DNA from 4 places in the Streptomyces sp. NPDC003248 genome. Region 3 is predicted to be linked to each of the others. Evidence: riboswitches for the same ligand, from Rfam matches in the RefSeq annotation. Region 3 holds a riboswitch; each other region holds the start of a gene.

Region 1 (4,189 bases), on a different contig from region 3:
GCCGCGCCTGGCACGCCTACCAGCGCGGGTACGTGATCCCGGACGCCGAGCGGGACCGGCCCGTGCTCTTCAACTCCTGGGAGGCCACCTTCTTCGACATCTCGGAGGAACAGCAGGCGACCCTCGCACGCCGCGCCGCGGCCATCGGCGTCGAGCTGTTCGTGGTCGACGACGGCTGGTTCGGGGCCCGCACCGGCGACCACGCGGGACTCGGCGACTGGCGCCCCAACCCCGACCGCTTCCCCAACGGCCTCAAGCCGCTCGCGGACCAGGTGCACGCGCTCGGGATGCAGTTCGGCATCTGGGTCGAGCCCGAAATGGTCAATCCGGACAGCGACCTCTACCGGGCGCACCCCGACTGGGTCCAGTTCCAGCCCGGACGGAAGCGGACGGAGTTCCGCAACCAGCTCGTCCTCAACCTCGCCCGCGAGGACGTCCAGGAGTACCTCTGGCAGCAGCTCGACACCCTCCTGTCCAGCGCGCCCATCGACTACGTCAAGTGGGACTTCAACCGCTGCTTCACCGACGCCGGCTGGCCGGACGACCCCTACCCGCAGCGGCTCTGGGTCGACCACGTGCGCGCCCTGTACGCGCTGTTCGACCGGTTGCGGGCGGCCCACCCGGGCGTCGCCTTCGAGTCCTGCTCCGGTGGCGGCGGGCGGATCGACCTCGGTGTCGCGGGCCGGACCGACCAGGTGTGGACGTCCGACAACACCGACCCGCTGGACCGGCTCGCCATCCAGCACGGCTTCAGCCAGGTGCACCCGGCGCGGATCATGGCCGCCTGGGTCACCGACAGCCCCAACACCCAGCTCAACGGCAGGGCCAGCTCGCTGCGCTTCCGGTTCGTCAGTGCCATGGCCGGTGTGCTCGGCGTCGGCGGGGACCTCTCCGAGTGGACCGAGGAGGAGCTCGCCGAGGCGCGCGGCTGGGTCGAGCTCTACAAGGAGATCCGGCCCCTCGTGCAGCACGGCGACCTGTACCGGCTGCGGCCCCCGGAGGGCGGTCTGAGCGCCGTGCAGTACGTGCGCGGGGACGAGAGCGTCGCCCTCGCCTGGCTCCAGGCGCAGCGCTACGGCGAGCCGGCACCGGCGCTGCGGCTGCGCGGCCTGGACCCGGCAGAGTCGTACGAATGCCTTGAAACGGGTGAAGTGCACCGCGGGGCGGTGCTGCTGCACCACGGGCTGCGCACCGGGCTGCGCGGCGACCTCGATGCGACGGTTATCCGACTGCGTCGCATCTGAGAGTTCTGTCCGGATTGGATTCCTTCATCACAACTCGCTTTGGAATAAAGGAGCCTGGAGGCGTGTCACGTGAGGAGCGTCATATCCGTGACCGTGCGTCGCCCGTCATGCTCACGTAATCAAGGCGTTTTTCATGGGCGTTCCGGGAAGTGCGGGCCTCGCGGTACACGGAAAGTGACGGGGGATTCTCACAGAGGATCAAGAGAAAGGCGTGAACAGCGCAACCGCTGCTTGTTCCTGTGCGTCCTGGTCGCTTACGTTCCACACCAATCCGGACGGACGCCCAATCCTGCCGCCGCCCGGAGCCCGCACACACTCACCCGTACGTGGCAGGAGCGGGGGACCCACAGGTAGAACCGCCTGTTCCGGTCTCCGGAACGGCTAGGGGTAAAGCCGTGCCTCGGCGCGGCCGGGCATCTCCAGCCCGCACCCGACAGCTCACCTCGCAGGCGCCGGAGAGGAATGCGACATGCCCGCGAAGGGTAAGCACCGCCGCCCGAAGACCCCGCGCTTCACCCGCTCCATCGCCGTCGCCGGAACGGGCGGCGCCGCGCTCGCCCTCCCGCTCATGGGTGCCGCCGGCGCCCATGCCGCGCCGGCCCAGTCGGCGGCCCGGTCGGTCTCCGCCGTCGCGGAGACGTCCGTCCAGGCCGCTCCGGCGGCGCAGCAGGCCGCCGCCGACGCGACGTCCGCCACCGAGACCCGGACCTACACCGTGGTGGCCGGCGACTACCTCTCGAAGATCGCGGAGGAGCAGAGCGTCAGCGGCGGCTGGCAGGAGCTGTACGAGGACAACCGTCAGGCCGTCGGCGCGGACCCGTCGCTGATCCACCCGGGCCTCAAGCTGTCGATCGGCGAGAAGGCGGCCACGACCGGCACCACCAAGTCGCCGTCCACGTCCTCCGGTTCCTCCTCCTCGTCGAAGTCGTCGCAGACCTCGAAGTCCTCGCAGACCTCGAAGTCCTCGAAGGCGTCGGAGTCCACGCAGTCCTCGACGTCGGCGAAGTCCTCCGGCTCCGCCGCCGGGTCGGCCACGCAGAGCGCCGGGAACACCACCGCCTCCAGCGGCTTCGTCCTCCCCGTGGCGAGCGCCGCCATCGGCACCCCGTACCGGATGTCCGGCAGCATGTGGTCCAGCGGCTACCACACCGGCGTCGACTTCGTCGTCTCGACCGGCACCTCCCTCAAGGCCGTCGGCGCGGGCACGGTCGTCTCCGCCGGCTGGGGCGGCGCCTACGGCAACCAGGTCGTCATCAAGCTCGCCGACGGCTACTACGCCCAGTACGCCCACCTGTCCTCGCTCTCCGTCTCGGCCGGCCAGACCGTCTCCGCGGGACAGCAGATCGGCCTGTCCGGCGCGACCGGCAACGTGACCGGCCCCCACCTGCACTTCGAGATCCGCACCACGCCGAACTACGGCTCGGACATCGACCCGGTCGCCTACCTCCGCTCGCACGGGGTCTCCGTCGGCTGACCCCGCGCGGCCACCCGCCCGGCACGCCACCGCAGGCCGGACCCGTTCACCGGGTCCGGCCTGCGGTGTCTTTGCACGTTCGTGATCACTGTGTTGCGGTCGTATGGCAGGTCCCGCCGGACCGTCGACAGCGCGGGCGGAGGGGGGACACAGTGATCTCCGGCAAGGAACAACCGCTTTCCCCGCCCCCCGCATGTCCGATTCCTCGAACATCGTTCGGCTGCGTGGACGGCGACCGGGCCATCGCGAGGTGGCCGACCCCACGACCACGCTCATCGTGAAGGACCACAAGTGAACCCCACCCGACGCCGAAGAACCGTCGCCGTCACCGCCGCCGCCCTGCTGGCCGGACTCTTCTCCGCGCCCACCGGCCAGGCCGCCGAGCAGCCGCGCCGGATCGTCGAGAACCTCGACCGCGGCCTGGTCGCCGTACCGTCCGGCGAGGGCACCTTCCTCAGCTGGCGCCTGCTCGGCACCGAGTACGCCCGGTACGGCGACGCGATCGCCTTCAACGTGTACAAGAACGGCCGCCGGCTGAACCGCGAGCCGATCAGGAAGTCGACGACCTACCAGGACGACTCCCGGGGCACGGGGACGTACACCGTGCGCGCGGTGGTCGACGGACACGAGCAGCGGCCGAGTTCCGCCGCCCTCGACTTCGCCGACGGGTACGCCGAGATCCCGCTCGCCGCGGCCGACGGCTACACCGTCCAGCACGCCTGGCCCGGCGACCTCGACGGCGACGGACGCTACGAGCTCGTCGTCAGCCGGCTCTCCCAGACCCGGGACAGGTCCGACCTGCTGGAGGCCTACACCCTCTCCGGCGAGCGGCTCTGGCGGGTCGACCTCGGCCCCGGCTCCTACACCCAGGCCGGCGGGAACGGCGCCAACGACCCCGCGCCCGCCGCCGTCAGCGGCTCCACCGCGATCGGCGGCTACCGCAACGACGACAACGTCACCGTGTACGACCTCGACAGCGACGGCAAGGCCGAGGTACTGGTGCACACCGCCGACGGCACCACCTTCGCGGACGGCGCACAGGTCACCGCCGCCTCGCCCGCGAACCAGTTCGTCTCGGTGATCGACGGCGCGACCGGCACCGAGCGCACCCGGCAGCCCGTCCCCGACGACTTCGTCGCCGACGGCCCCTCCGGCGGCCACTTCGGCATCGCCTACCTGGACGGCGTCCACCCGAGCCTGGTCACCAAGCTGGTCACCCGCGTCGGCGCCAAGCGCGGCGCCTTCCGGATCCTCTTCCAGACCTGGGACTTCGACGGCACGGACCTGACCCGCCGTTGGAAGTACGTCGTCCCCTCCGACAGCGGCGCGACCAGCTTCCACCAGATCCGCACCGTCGACGTCGACAGGGACGGCCGGGACGAGATCGCCGACGGCAACTACGTCGTCAACAGCGACGGCACCCTGCGCTACGTCGTCGACGGCGCCGGCCACGGCGACCGCTTCCACATCG
Region 2 (4,189 bases), on a different contig from region 3:
GGTTCGCCGAGGAGGGCCCCACGCCGGAGGAGATGGAGCGGGCCCAGGCCCAGCTGGAGCGCGAGTGGCTGGACCGTCTCGGCACGGTCGCCGGCCGCGCCGACGAACTGTGCCGGTTCGCCGTGCTCTTCGGTGATCCGCAGCTCGCCCTGACCGCCGTCCAGCGCGTGCTGGACGTCACGGCGGAGGAGGTGCGGGAGGTCGCCGAGGCCCGCCTGCGCCCCGACAACCGGGCCGTGCTGGTCTACGAGCCCGTCGAGGGCGCTGAAGAAGGCGCCGAGGGCGCCGAGGGCAACGACACTGCCGACGACACCGCCGACGCGGACGAGAACGAGGAGGCGGCCAAGTGACCGAGCTCGCCACGATGGACTTCCACCCCCAGCCGCAGGCGGGCGACGCCAGGCCGTGGGCGTTCCCGGCCCCCGCGCGCGGGGCGCTCGACAACGGCCTGACCGTCCTGCACTGCCACCGCCCGGGGCAGCAGGTGGTCGCCGTCGAGATCATCCTCGACGCGCCCCTGGACGCCGAGCCGGCCGGTCTCGACGGTGTCGCCACGATCATGGCGCGGGCCTTCTCGGAGGGCACCGACAAGCACTCCGCCGAGGAGTTCGCCGCCGAGCTGGAGCGCTGCGGCGCCACCCTCGACGCGCACGCCGACCACCCCGGCGTCCGGCTGAGCCTGGAGGTCCCGGCCTCCCGCCTGGCCAAGGCCCTCGGCCTGATCGCCGACGCCCTGCGGGCGCCCGCGTTCGCCGACAGCGAGGTCGAGCGTCTGGTGCGCAACCGCCTCGACGAGATCCCGCACGAGCTGGCCAACCCCTCCCGGCGCGCCGCCAAGGAGCTCTCCAAGGAGCTCTTCCCGGCCGCCACGCGCATGTCGCGGCCGCGCCAGGGCACCGCCGACACGGTCGAGAAGATCGACTCCGGGGCCGTCCGGTCCTTCTACGAGAAGCACGTCCGCCCCGCCACGGCCACCGCGGTGGTCGTCGGCGATCTGACGGGCATCGACCTCGACGCGCTCCTCGGGGACACCCTGGGCGCCTGGACGGGCTCCTCGGCCCAGCCGCGGCCGGTGCCGCCGGTGACCGCCGACGACACCGGCCGGGTCGTCATCGTGGACCGCCCCGGCGCCGTCCAGACGCAGCTGCTGATCGGCCGCGTCGGTCCCGACCGGCACGCGCGCGTGTGGCCCGCGCAGGTGCTCGGCACGTACTGCCTCGGCGGCACCCTCACCTCCCGTCTGGACCGCGTCCTGCGCGAGGAGAAGGGCTACACCTACGGCGTGCGCTCCTTCGGCCAGGTGCTGCGCTCCGCGCCGGACGGCACGGGCGCCGCGATGCTCGCCATCAGCGGCTCCGTGGACACCCCCAACACGGGCCCCGCGCTGGAGGACCTCTGGAAGGTGCTGCGCACCCTCGCCGCCGAGGGGCTCACCGACGCCGAGCGGGACGTCGCCGTGCAGAACCTGGTCGGTGTCGCGCCGCTGAAGTACGAGACCGCCGCGGCCGTGGCCGGCACCCTGGCCGACCAGGTCGAGCAGCACCTGCCCGACGACTACCAGGCGACGCTGTATCAGCAGCTCGCCGCGACCGGCACCGTGGAGGCCACCGCGGCGGTCGTCAGCGCCTTCCCGGTGGACCGCCTGGTGACCGTGCTCGTCGGTGACGCCGGCCGGATCAAGGACGCGGTCGAGGCCCTGGGCATCGGTGAGGTGAAGGTCGTTCCGGCCGAGTAGCGGCGGGGGTCCTCCCCACGGCGAGGCGCGCGCCCCGAGGTGACAGGGGTGCGCGCGGGGCCCTGGCGACCGGCCGGTCGCCAGGGCCCTTCGATGTCCGAAAGGGATGTCCGAATTGAGGGAGAGGCTGCCTGTCTGCCCTGTGGCATGCGCTACAAAAACCGGGGGGCGTTTGGGGATTGATCGCGGGCGCGTCTAGGTTCGTCCGGGCTGTTCGTCGGGCAGTGCGCCGCATCCGCGGCACCGGACAGCCATCGCCGAGTCCCCGTACGGCGCGAGCCAGGGGAGCCGGGGACCCAACGATGAAGTCCCTGGGGTGAATCGGACGCCCGCGCGTGTCGCGAGGGGGTCCGTAGGAGACCTTCCTGCTCCGAACCCGTCAGCTAACCCGGTAGGCGAGAGGGAAGGAAAGGACCGCTCAACTTCATGGCGTTCACCTGCGCCACCGGGAAGCACCGTCGTCCCGGCCGGATGAAGCGCACCTCCGCCCGCGCGGCGGGCATCGCGGCGCTCACCACCACCGGCGTCATCGGCACCGCCGCCTCCGGTCCCGCCCTCGCCGCGGAGCCCTCCGCCGAGCAGACCGGGCTCATCCCCGTCGTCGCCATCGGTGACACGGTCGCCGAGCGGATCGACGAGCAGGCCACCGCGCAGAAGCAGGCCGCGCAGGCGGAGGCCGCGCGCAAGGAGGCCGCCGCCGAGGCCGCCGAGAGGGTCAAGGAGGAGCGCGAGGCACGTGCCCGCGCCGCCCGTGAGGCCGAGCGCAAGCGCCTCAACGCCTTCGTGGCGCCGATCACCGGCTCCTACGTCTCCACCGCCTACCGGGCGAGCAGCTCCCTGTGGTCGTCCGGGAGCCACACCGGCATCGACTTCCACGCCTCGACCGGCACGGCCGTGCACGCGGTCGGGGCCGGCACCGTCGTCGAGGCCGGCTGGGGCGGTGCCTACGGCAACCAGGTCGTGCTCCGGATGAGCGACGGCACGTACACCCAGTACGGTCACCTGTCGTCGATCAGCGTCTCGGTGGGCCAGAAGGTCACCGCCGGCCAGCGGATAGCCCTCTCCGGCGCGACCGGCAACGTCACCGGCCCGCACCTGCACTTCGAGGCCCGCACGAGCGCCGAGTACGGCTCGGACATCGACCCGGTCGCCTACCTCCGCAAGCACGGCGTGAGCCTCTGACGACGTCCGGGCCGACCCCTGATCGACGTCCGGGGTGCCCTCTGAACGACGTCCGGGGCGACCCTTGATCGACGTCCGGGGTGCCCTCTGAACGACGTCCGGGGCGCCCCCTGAACCACGTCCGGGGCCCAGCCTCCGGCGACACCCCGGTGACGCATGCGAACCGCCGGCACCACCCGGCGACGCGTCCCCGTCTGTGACGGCACCCGGCGACACATCCTCCCGCCCCGGCCCCCGCGGCCGGGGCTTTCGCCGTTTTTCTGCGCCTCGCTGTCCAAAAAATATCCCTGGATTCCGGCCCGCCGTCGGAATGTGCGGTTCACTGCAATAGAGTCACTGAACACACGTCATTCGTCGACGTTTCACGGGGATTAAGGCGGAGGTCGGTCATGCGTATTCCGGCGCACTCGGTGTGCACGGCCATCCGGGACGACATCGTCGCGGGTGTCTACGAGCGCGGCAGCCGCCTCACCGAGGAACTCCTCGCCCGCCGCTACGGAGTCTCCCGCGTCCCCGTCCGGGAGGCGCTGCGCACGCTGGAGGCGGAGGGGTTCGTCGTCACGCGGCGGCACGCGGGCGCGTGCGTCGCCGAACCGACCGAGCAGGAGGCCGCCGACCTGCTGGAGATGCGCATGCTCCTGGAGCCGCTCGGCGCCTCCCGGGCCGCCCAGCGACGCACCGAGGCACACCTCAAGGTGCTGCGCGGCCTCGTCCGGCTGGGCCAGGAGCGCGCCAGGAGGGGCAGCAGCGAGGATCTGCGCTCCCTGGGCGGCTGGTTCCACGAGACGCTCGCCCAGGCCTCCGGCAGCCATGCCCTGACCTCGACGCTCACCCAGCTCCGGCACAAGATCGCCTGGATGTACGCGGTGGAGGCGCCGGCCAACCCGGTGGAGTCCTGGGCGGAGCACGGCGCGATCGTGGACGCGGTGGCGCGCGGGGACGGCGATCGCGCGCGGTCGCTCACGGCGCTCCACACCGAGCGCTCCTCCACCGCGCACCGGCTGCGCTTCGCGGGCGGAGAACGCCAGGACCGTGTGAGGACTTCGCAACACGTCGTAAACATGTCGGGCCCGCGTCATTAACACGAGAGCCGTATACAAAGAAGGGATATTCGGCGGAGGCGTATTTCCGCTGCCCATTTCCCGGCGCGCCCGGAATTTCCGACGGCGCGTCGTTCGTATGCTCGCACGCTGGGGTCGGCATGCTTCCGGCAATTTCCCCCGGCAGGCCTCCCCGAATCCCCGGGCAGCCCAAGCGGACCCGCGCAAGCCT
Region 3 (4,189 bases):
CCACGGTGAGCACCTCACCGAGAACGAGGCCGCCGCCATGGCCTTCATCCTGCTGTTCGCCGGTTTCGAGACCACCGTCAACCTCATCGGCAACGGCACCTACGCCCTGCTCACCCACCCCGGCCAGCGCCGGCGGCTCCAGGACTCCCTGGCCGCCGGCGACCCCGGCCTGCTGGAGACCGGCATCGAGGAACTCCTGCGCTTCGACGGTCCCGTGGAGCTCGCCACCTGGCGCTTCGCCACCCACCCGCTCACCATCGGCGGCCAGGACATCGCACCCGGCGACCCCGTCCTCGTCGTCCTCGCGGCCGCCGACCGCGACCCGGAGCGCTTCACCGACCCCGACACCCTGGACCTCTCCCGCCGCGACAACCAGCACCTCGGCTACGGCCACGGCATCCACTACTGCCTGGGCGCCCCGCTCGCCCGGCTGGAGGGCCGGACCGCGCTCGCCACCCTCCTCACCCGGCTGCCCGACCTGCGCCTCGCGGCGGACCCGGCCGACCTGAGGTGGCGCGGCGGTCTCATCATGCGCGGACTGCGCACCCTCCCCGTGGAGTTCACGCCCCCCACGCCCCGGTGAGCGACGCACGCCCCGCCGGCCACCACCCCCCACACCCCGCAGCCGTCCGCTGACCGACCGTCATGTGAGGGAACGGCGAAGCGGAGGTGTCGGCTTCTCGACTCTGTGATCTTCACGTGATCCGCGCGGCATTAACTTGTGACAAGTGATCGTGTGCCGATACGTTCACTCGTCAGCGCGGCGCCTCGGCACCATCCGTCGCGCGGGTCAATGCTGTCTCGAGAAAGGCCCCCCGCATGCTCACCGGGAACGGTCGTCATCGTCGCCCCCGCCAGGCCCCGGCCCTCCTCGTCGCGGCCGGTGTGACCGGCTCGGCCATCGCCATCCCGCTGCTCGGCGCCACCGGCGCGAGCGCCGCGGACAACACGGTCTGGGACACGGTGGCGGAGTGCGAGACCGGGGGCTCCTGGAGCGCCAACGAGGGCGGCGGCGAGTACGGCGGCCTGTCCCTGACCCAGGAGAACTGGGAGGCGTACGGCGGGCTCGACTACGCCCCGCGCCCGGACCTGGCCAGCCGCAACCAGCAGATATCCGTCGCCCAGAAGGTCCTCGCGGACCAGGGCGTCGGCGCGTGGGGCACGTGCGGGCTGACGTCCGGTCTGAGCGCGGACTCCGGCTCGGCGGACCTGGACACCGGCGTGGCCGAGGATTCGTCCGACTCCTCCGTGACGTCCGGCCTGTCCGACCTGTCCAAGGAGTCGTCCGACTCGTCGGATTCCTCCGGCTCCTCCTCCAAGTCCTCCGACTCCTCCGGCTCCTCCGCGGATTCCGGCGAGGACTCCACCGGTGCGGCCACCGGATCCGCCACGGATTCTCCGGAAGCGTCCGCATCGTCCCCTTCTTCCTCTTCCTCCTCCGCGTCGGACAAGTCCGCAACGTCCGACACGTCCACCGGTTCCGGTGCGAGCGGCTCCGCGGCGGGCGGCGGCTCGTCCACCGCGACCCCGGAGGCGGACGCCTCGGACAACCCGGCCCAGGACGTGGGCTCATGGAGCCTGATCGACACCGGTTCGGCCGACGCGCTGTCCAGCGGCACCACGTCCAGCGGCACCGCGTCCGACGACACCGCGTCCGACGACACCGCGTCCACCGGCTCGGGCCGCCACCGCGGCGGCAGCGCCGAGGAGACGACGGCCGACGGCACCACCACCGCCTCCTCCGGCCGGCATGCCGCCGACACCCTCAGCGGCACGGCGGCCACCTACACCGTCCAGGCGGGCGACTCCCTCGTCACCATCGCCGACTCCCTTGGCCTCGACGGCGGATGGCGTGCGCTCTACGCCGAGAACAAGGACGTCATCGGCGCCGACCCGGGCAACATCGTGCCCGGTCAGACGCTTGCGACAGGCGTCGAATAGGGCGTAAAAGCCGTGAAAACGGGGGGAGTTCACGTCACGCTTCGCGCCGAATGTCCGGTTTGGCGAAAGTGTGGGATGAGTCTCAGAAGCCCTGATCGTCTTTGAAATTCCCCCGATCGCCTGCCTACGGTCAGGACCGCTCGGCAACCCGAGCCCCGGCCGTCGCAACGCCGAATCCTGCCAGCGGCCACCCGGGAACAGTCGTCGCGTCAAGCGCCGCAGGCAGGAGCGGGGGACCCAAGGTAAGTGCCGCACCGGGTGGTTGACGGACGCGGCTAGGGGTGAAGCCACGCCTTCCGAAGAAGAGGCGTGGCCGGGCAACTCAACCGGCCCGAACCCGACAGCTCACCTCGCAGGCGTCGGTGAGGGGATCGATCCATGCTGTTCTCCGGCAAGGGCAAGCACCGTCGTCCGTCCAAGGCCACCCGCGCCATCGCCGTCGCCGGTGTCACCGGCGCCGCCGTCGCCGCCCCGCTGATGGCGGCCGGCAACGCCTCCGCCGCCACCGCCTCCGAGTGGGACGCGGTCGCCCAGTGCGAGTCCGGCGGCAACTGGTCCATCAACACCGGCAACGGCTACTACGGCGGCCTCCAGTTCTCCGCCTCCACCTGGGCCGCGAACGGCGGCACGCAGTACGCCGCCACCGCCGACAAGGCCACCAAGTCCCAGCAGATCCAGATCGCCGAGAAGGTCCTCGCGAGCCAGGGCAAGGGCGCCTGGCCGGTCTGCGGCAAGGACCTGTCCGGCGCCGCCTACACCGGCGGCACCTCCTCGTCCGACTCCTCCGACTCCTCGGCCGGCTCCTCCAGCGGTACTTCCACGGGCTCCGGCTCCGGTTCCTCGGCGGACTCCGGCACCACGAGCCGTTCGACCGAGCAGCAGAGCACCTCCCGCTCCACCGAGCGCCCGGCCGCCGAGAGCCAGAAGACGGTCACCACCCCGACCGGCGAGAAGGTCGAGAAGGGCGACGGCGAGTACAAGGTGGTCACCGGCGACACCCTCAGCTCCATCGCCCAGGAGCAGGACGTCGCGGGCGGCTGGGAGAAGCTGTTCCAGCTCAACAAGGACATCGTCGACGACGCCGACCTCATCTACCCTGGCCAGCAGCTGCACCTGAAGTGACACCTGGCTCCCAGGGTGGCCACAGCCCCCGCACAGGTGTGGTCCGCACACTGAAGACCTCGTGAGGGTCCCCCCCGTCCCCACGGGCGCCCCGCCCCGGCGCGCGTTCCCCCGTACGCGCCGGGGCGGGGTATTTCTTTGCCCGCCCGCCATCCGCCTGTTGGTCACCCTCTTTGTTCCGGGCGGGAACAATGTGTACCGTCAGCCTGTCCACGGGGCGGTCGGTCGGCTGTCGGCGGCCCCGGGACGGTTAGGCTCTAGTCGCAAGGCCACATCAAGGGATCAACAAGGGCCGCCCGCGGCCCACGTGCCCCGCACAACCAGCGTCACATCCCACGAAGGAGATGCTCGTGCCGTCCATCGACGTCGTCGTAGCCCGGGAAATCCTGGACTCCCGAGGCAACCCCACGGTCGAGGTCGAGGTCGGCCTCGACGACGGCAGCACGGGTCGTGCCGCCGTCCCGTCCGGCGCCTCCACCGGCGCCTTCGAGGCCATCGAGCTCCGCGACGGTGACCCGAACCGCTACCAGGGCAAGGGCGTCGAGAAGGCCGTCCTCGCCGTCATCGAGCAGATCGGCCCGGAGCTGGTCGGCTACGACGCCACCGAGCAGCGCCTGATCGACCAGGCGATGTTCGACCTGGACGCCACCGACAACAAGGGCTCCCTGGGCGCCAACGCCATCCTCGGCGTCTCCCTCGCCGTCGCCCACGCCGCCTCCGAGGCCAGCGACCTGCCGCTGTTCCGCTACCTGGGCGGCCCGAACGCGCACCTGCTGCCGGTGCCGATGATGAACATCCTGAACGGCGGCTCGCACGCCGACTCCAACGTGGACATCCAGGAGTTCATGATCGCCCCCATCGGCGCGGAGTCCTTCTCCGAGGCCCTGCGCTGGGGCACCGAGGTCTACCACACCCTGAAGAAGGTCCTGAAGAGCAAGGGCCTGTCCACCGGCCTCGGCGACGAGGGCGGCTTCGCCCCGAACCTCGGCTCCAACCGCGAGGCCCTCGACCTCATCCTCGAGGCGATCAAGGAGGCCGGCTACACCCCCGGCGAGCAGATCGCCCTGGCGCTCGACGTCGCCGCGTCCGAGTTCTACAAGGACGGCTCCTACACCTTCGAGGGCAA
Region 4 (4,189 bases), on a different contig from region 3:
CAGGTCGGAGTCCAACAGCTCGCAGAGCGCCACGTCCTCGGGCAGCGCCAGGCGCTCCGCCCGCTCCCGCAGCCGCAGCACGGGCAGCGTCGGGATTCCTTCCCGCAGGTCCGTGCCCGGCGTCTTGCCCGACTCGTGGGAGTCCGAGGCGATGTCCAGGACGTCGTCCGCGAGCTGGAAGGCGACTCCCAGCCGCTCGCCGTACTGCGTCAGCACGTCCACGACCGTCTCGTCGGCGCCCGACATCATCGCGCCGAACCGGCACGAGACGGCCACCAGCGAGCCGGTCTTGCCGCCCAGCACGTCGAGGTAGTGCTCGACCGGGTCCCGCCCGTCCGTCGGCCCCGCCGTCTCCAGGATCTGCCCGGTGACCAGCCGCTCGAACGCCTCCGCCTGCACCCGGACCGCCTCGGGCCCGAGGTCGGCGAGGATGTGCGAGGCCCGGGCGAAGAGGAAGTCCCCGGTGAGGACGGCGACCGAGTTCCCCCAGCGCGTGTTCGCGCTCGGCACCCCGCGCCGTACGGTCGCCTCGTCCATCACGTCGTCGTGGTACAGCGTGGCCAGGTGGGTGAGCTCCACCACCACGGCCGACGGCACGATCCCCGGCGCGTACGGGTCGCCGAACTGCGCCGCGAGCATCACGAGCAGGGGCCGGAACCGCTTTCCGCCCGCCCGTACCAGGTGCTGGGCGGCTCCCGTGATGAAGGGAACCTCGCTCTTGGTGGCCTCGAGCAAGCCTTCCTCGACAGCCGTCAATCCGGCCTGGACATCGGCTTCCAGAGCCTGGTCCCGCACGCTCAGCCCGAACGGCCCGACGACGGTCACGAGGGGTCTCCTGTCTGCTGGTGTCTACTGGCGGTTACACGGTTTGTCGATAGGTCGCTGCCATCACTCGAGTCAGCGTATCCGGTCACGTTTCGATCACTGATAAGCCCCCACGTCCCCCGGCCCCCCACGTCGCTCGACCGGGAGACGACGAGAGGAGCCCGGTTGAGCCCGGGCGGCTTCCGATCACGACCGGTATGTTTCCGATCAGCCGATACGAACGGACATTTATCGACTGACCGGGAAGCAGTGATTCATGTCCTGCGCGGAGGCGGACGTCGAATCCGCCGACCGGCCCCCTCCGCGCGACGACGCCGTCCCGGGCCCCCGCTCCCCCGGTCGGCCCGGGGCCTGCTCGCCCTCCGCGGTCAGCTCGCCCTCCGCGGTCAGCTCGCCCTCTGCGGCCCGCACCCGACCGGCCGCCCTCACCCGACCGGGAGCCTTCACCCGACCGGACGAAGGCGCACCCCGTGATCGACGCCGACGACCGTCAGGGGCGCCCTCGGCGGCGGCCGGCGTCCCCGCTGCCGGTGGCGCCGGCGTCCCTGCCTGCGCCGGTCAGCCTGACGGAGAGGCCGGGCCGCGACCGGGCAGTTCCCGCCCCTCCACAACACGCCCTATTCCAAGGGACTTAGGGCTCATTGTCCGTTTAACCCCTATTGCGCCGACGGGTGAGTTGGCTCACTCCCCACCCCCACCCCGCCCCCCGCACCGAACTCTGTGACTCCGCTTTGCGCCAAGCCAGTTGACGTTTCACGACAGCAAAGGATCAAGCACCCCATACCGCGCGGATCATGGTCAATAGGGGTGTGGTGTGATTCCGCCACTTGTTCCGGACATGTGCTCTCGCATACGTTCCCGCCACAAGTCGGGCGGACGCCGAATCCTGCCGCCGCCCTTCACCACCCATCGACGAACACTCACGCACGGCAGGAGCGGGGGACCCAGGTAGAACGCCGGGCCGTACGTCACGCACGTAACGGCCCCGGCTAGGGGTGAAGTCGTGCCGCCGTACCCGTACGGCGGCCGGCCGGGCACCTCCCCGCCCGAACCCGACAGCTCACCCCGCAGGCGCCGGAGAGGAATTCCGCCATGTCTGCTGCCGCCCAGCCCCGCCGCACCCGCCTCGCCCGCACCGTCGCCGCCGTCTGCACCGGCGCCGCCGTGCTCTCCCTTCCGTTCATGGCCGCCACGAGCGCCTCCGCCGCCACCACGACGTCGGTCACCACGACGTCGGCCACCACGGTCGCCGGGTACCCCGACAACCTCGACGGCTGGATCCGCGAGTCCCTCGCGATCATGGCCGAGCGCGGCATCCCCGGCACGTACAACGGCATCCACCGCAACATCCTCCGCGAGTCGTCGGGCAACCCGAAGGCCATCAACCTCTGGGACTCCAACGCGGCCAAGGGCACCCCGTCCAAGGGGCTGCTCCAGGTCATCGACCCGACCTTCGCCGCGTACCACGTGCCCGGCACCTCGTACGACCCGTACGACCCGGTCGCCAACATCACCGCCGCCTGCAACTACGCGGCCGCGCGCTACGGCTCCATCGACAACGTGTTCGGCGCGTACTGACCTGCGCCGAGGCGCAGGACAGGCCGGCTCCCGCGGGACACACCCCGCGGGACTCGCCCTAGGGGAAGAGTCGTTCGAGGACGACGGCCACGCCGTCGTCCTCGTTCGACGTCGTCACCTCGTCGGCCACCGCCTTCAGCTCGGGGTGGGCGTTGGCCATCGCGACACCGCGCGCCGCCCAGTCGAACATCGGGATGTCGTTGGGCATGTCACCGAAGGCCAGCGTGTCCTCGGGCCTCAGCCCGAGGTGTTCGGCGGCCAGCGCCAGCCCCGTCGCCTTGGTGATGCCGCACGGCTGGAGCTCCACCGTGCCCGGCCCGGACATGGTGACGGTCGCGAGCGAACCGACCACCGAGCGGGCCGTCGCCGCCAACTCGTCGTCGGACAGGGCGGGGTGGCGCAGCAGCACCTTGCTGATGGGCTCGCACCACAGGTCGTCGCGCGACCCGACGCGCAGGGCCGGCAGGGTCGGGTGGGGCATCCGGTAGCCCGGCTCGATGAGCGTCAGCCCGTCGACGCCGTCCTGGTCGACGGCCGCGTACACCTCGCCGACCTCGGCCTCGATCTTCCCGAGCGCGGTCTCCGCCAGGTCCCGGTCCAGGGTGACCGACCACAGCAGGCGGTCCGCGCCGGCGTCGTACACCTGTGCACCCTGGCCGCACACCGCGAGTCCCCGGCTGTGCAGGCTCGCCAGCAGCGGCCGGACCCGGGGTGCCGGGCGGCCCGTCACCACCAGGTGGCGGGCGCCGGCGGCCGCCACCCGCGCGAGCGCGTCGAGGGACCGGTCGGAGAAGGTGTCGTCGCCGCGGAGCAGCGTTCCGTCCAGGTCGGTGGCGATGAGGGAGTACGCGGCGCAGCGCGCGGCATCTGCGAAGGGGGCGGCCATGATCAGAGAATACGGATCCCCGCCCTCCCCAACTCACCGTCCCTTCCGGCCGATCCGCGGCGCAACGGGGAGAGGCGGCCGGAAACGGCTTTCACACGCAACGCCGGGTACAGGGCGGTTAAAGGCCTCTGCACCGATTGGCAACAACATGCTCCGCTGCCTACCGCCCGAACTACCTGGAGCGGTACCGTCCAAGGGTCCAGGGGGGACTTGATCGGGGGGTCAGGTTGAGCAGTGGACGTGTTCGTGTGCTCGGGCCCGAGGAGCTCGGCGAGGGGGAGCGGGAGCGGTGGCGCGCGCTGCGCGCCGCGTCCGCGGTCCCGCGCAATCCGTTCATGGAACCGGAGTTCACCGACGCCGTGGGCCGGGTGCGGCCCCGCGCGCGGGTGGCGGTGGTGTACGAGGGGCGTGAGCCGGTCGGTTTCCTGCCCCACGAGCGGGGCCGGCTCGGCCGGGGCCAGGCCCTCGCGTACGGCGTGTCGGACGCCCAGGGAGCCGTGCTGAGCCCGGGCCTCGGGCTGAACGCGGACGAACTGATGCGGGCCTGCTCCCTGTCGAGCTTCGCCTTCGACAACCTGGAGGCGGAACAGGGGCTGTTCCTGCCGCAGGTGGCCGCCGAGTACGCCTCCTACGTCATCGACGTGGAGAAGGGGTACGAGACCTACGAGTCCGTGCTGCGCGCGCAGTCGCCTAAGTTCCTGAAGACGACGCTCGCGAAGGAGCGCAGGCTGGGCCGCCAGGCCGGGCCGCTGCGGTTCGTGTTCGACGAGCGCGACCCGGCCGCGCTGCGCACGCTCATGGCGTGGAAGTCGGCGCAGTACCGCAGGACCGGCCGCCGGGACCGGTTCGCGCAGGAGTGGATCACCCGGCTGGTGGACGCCCTCGCCGAGACGCGCGCCC

The links. A riboswitch is a leader RNA that binds a small molecule or an ion and turns the genes downstream of it on or off. The one in region 3 is predicted to bind cyclic di-AMP.
Region 1: it holds a riboswitch for cyclic di-AMP, as region 3 does, so the genes downstream of both, ACZ3KJ_RS31840 (M23 family metallopeptidase) here and ACZ3KJ_RS16495 (transglycosylase family protein) in region 3, are expected to answer to the same signal.
Region 2: it holds a riboswitch for cyclic di-AMP, as region 3 does, so the genes downstream of both, ACZ3KJ_RS22710 (M23 family metallopeptidase) here and ACZ3KJ_RS16495 (transglycosylase family protein) in region 3, are expected to answer to the same signal.
Region 4: it holds a riboswitch for cyclic di-AMP, as region 3 does, so the genes downstream of both, ACZ3KJ_RS11115 (transglycosylase SLT domain-containing protein) here and ACZ3KJ_RS16495 (transglycosylase family protein) in region 3, are expected to answer to the same signal.

What each region holds. Positions count from the first base shown of each region.
Region 1 is NZ_JBVHDT010000019.1:137,358-141,546, reverse strand. Features, by position in the region: gene ACZ3KJ_RS31845 (alpha-galactosidase) at 1-1,244, shown strand, start outside; cyclic di-AMP (ydaO/yuaA leader) riboswitch at 1,552-1,709, shown strand; gene ACZ3KJ_RS31840 (M23 family metallopeptidase) at 1,714-2,718, shown strand; gene ACZ3KJ_RS31835 (rhamnogalacturonan lyase family protein) at 3,010-4,189, shown strand, end outside.
Region 2 is NZ_JBVHDT010000009.1:307,136-311,324, reverse strand. Features, by position in the region: gene ACZ3KJ_RS22720 (M16 family metallopeptidase) at 1-350, shown strand, start outside; gene ACZ3KJ_RS22715 (M16 family metallopeptidase) at 347-1,735, shown strand; cyclic di-AMP (ydaO/yuaA leader) riboswitch at 1,981-2,148, shown strand; gene ACZ3KJ_RS22710 (M23 family metallopeptidase) at 2,162-2,917, shown strand; gene ACZ3KJ_RS22705 (GntR family transcriptional regulator) at 3,307-3,999, shown strand.
Region 3 is NZ_JBVHDT010000006.1:84,990-89,178, reverse strand. Features, by position in the region: gene ACZ3KJ_RS16505 (cytochrome P450 family protein) at 1-583, shown strand, start outside; gene ACZ3KJ_RS16500 (transglycosylase family protein) at 820-1,941, shown strand; cyclic di-AMP (ydaO/yuaA leader) riboswitch at 2,146-2,315, shown strand; gene ACZ3KJ_RS16495 (transglycosylase family protein) at 2,320-3,063, shown strand; gene eno (phosphopyruvate hydratase) at 3,414-4,189, shown strand, end outside.
Region 4 is NZ_JBVHDT010000003.1:501,448-505,636, forward strand. Features, by position in the region: gene ACZ3KJ_RS11110 (polyprenyl synthetase family protein) at 1-825, opposite strand, end outside; cyclic di-AMP (ydaO/yuaA leader) riboswitch at 1,733-1,912, shown strand; gene ACZ3KJ_RS11115 (transglycosylase SLT domain-containing protein) at 1,918-2,403, shown strand; gene ACZ3KJ_RS11120 (HAD family hydrolase) at 2,462-3,289, opposite strand; gene ACZ3KJ_RS11125 (GNAT family N-acetyltransferase) at 3,538-4,189, shown strand, end outside.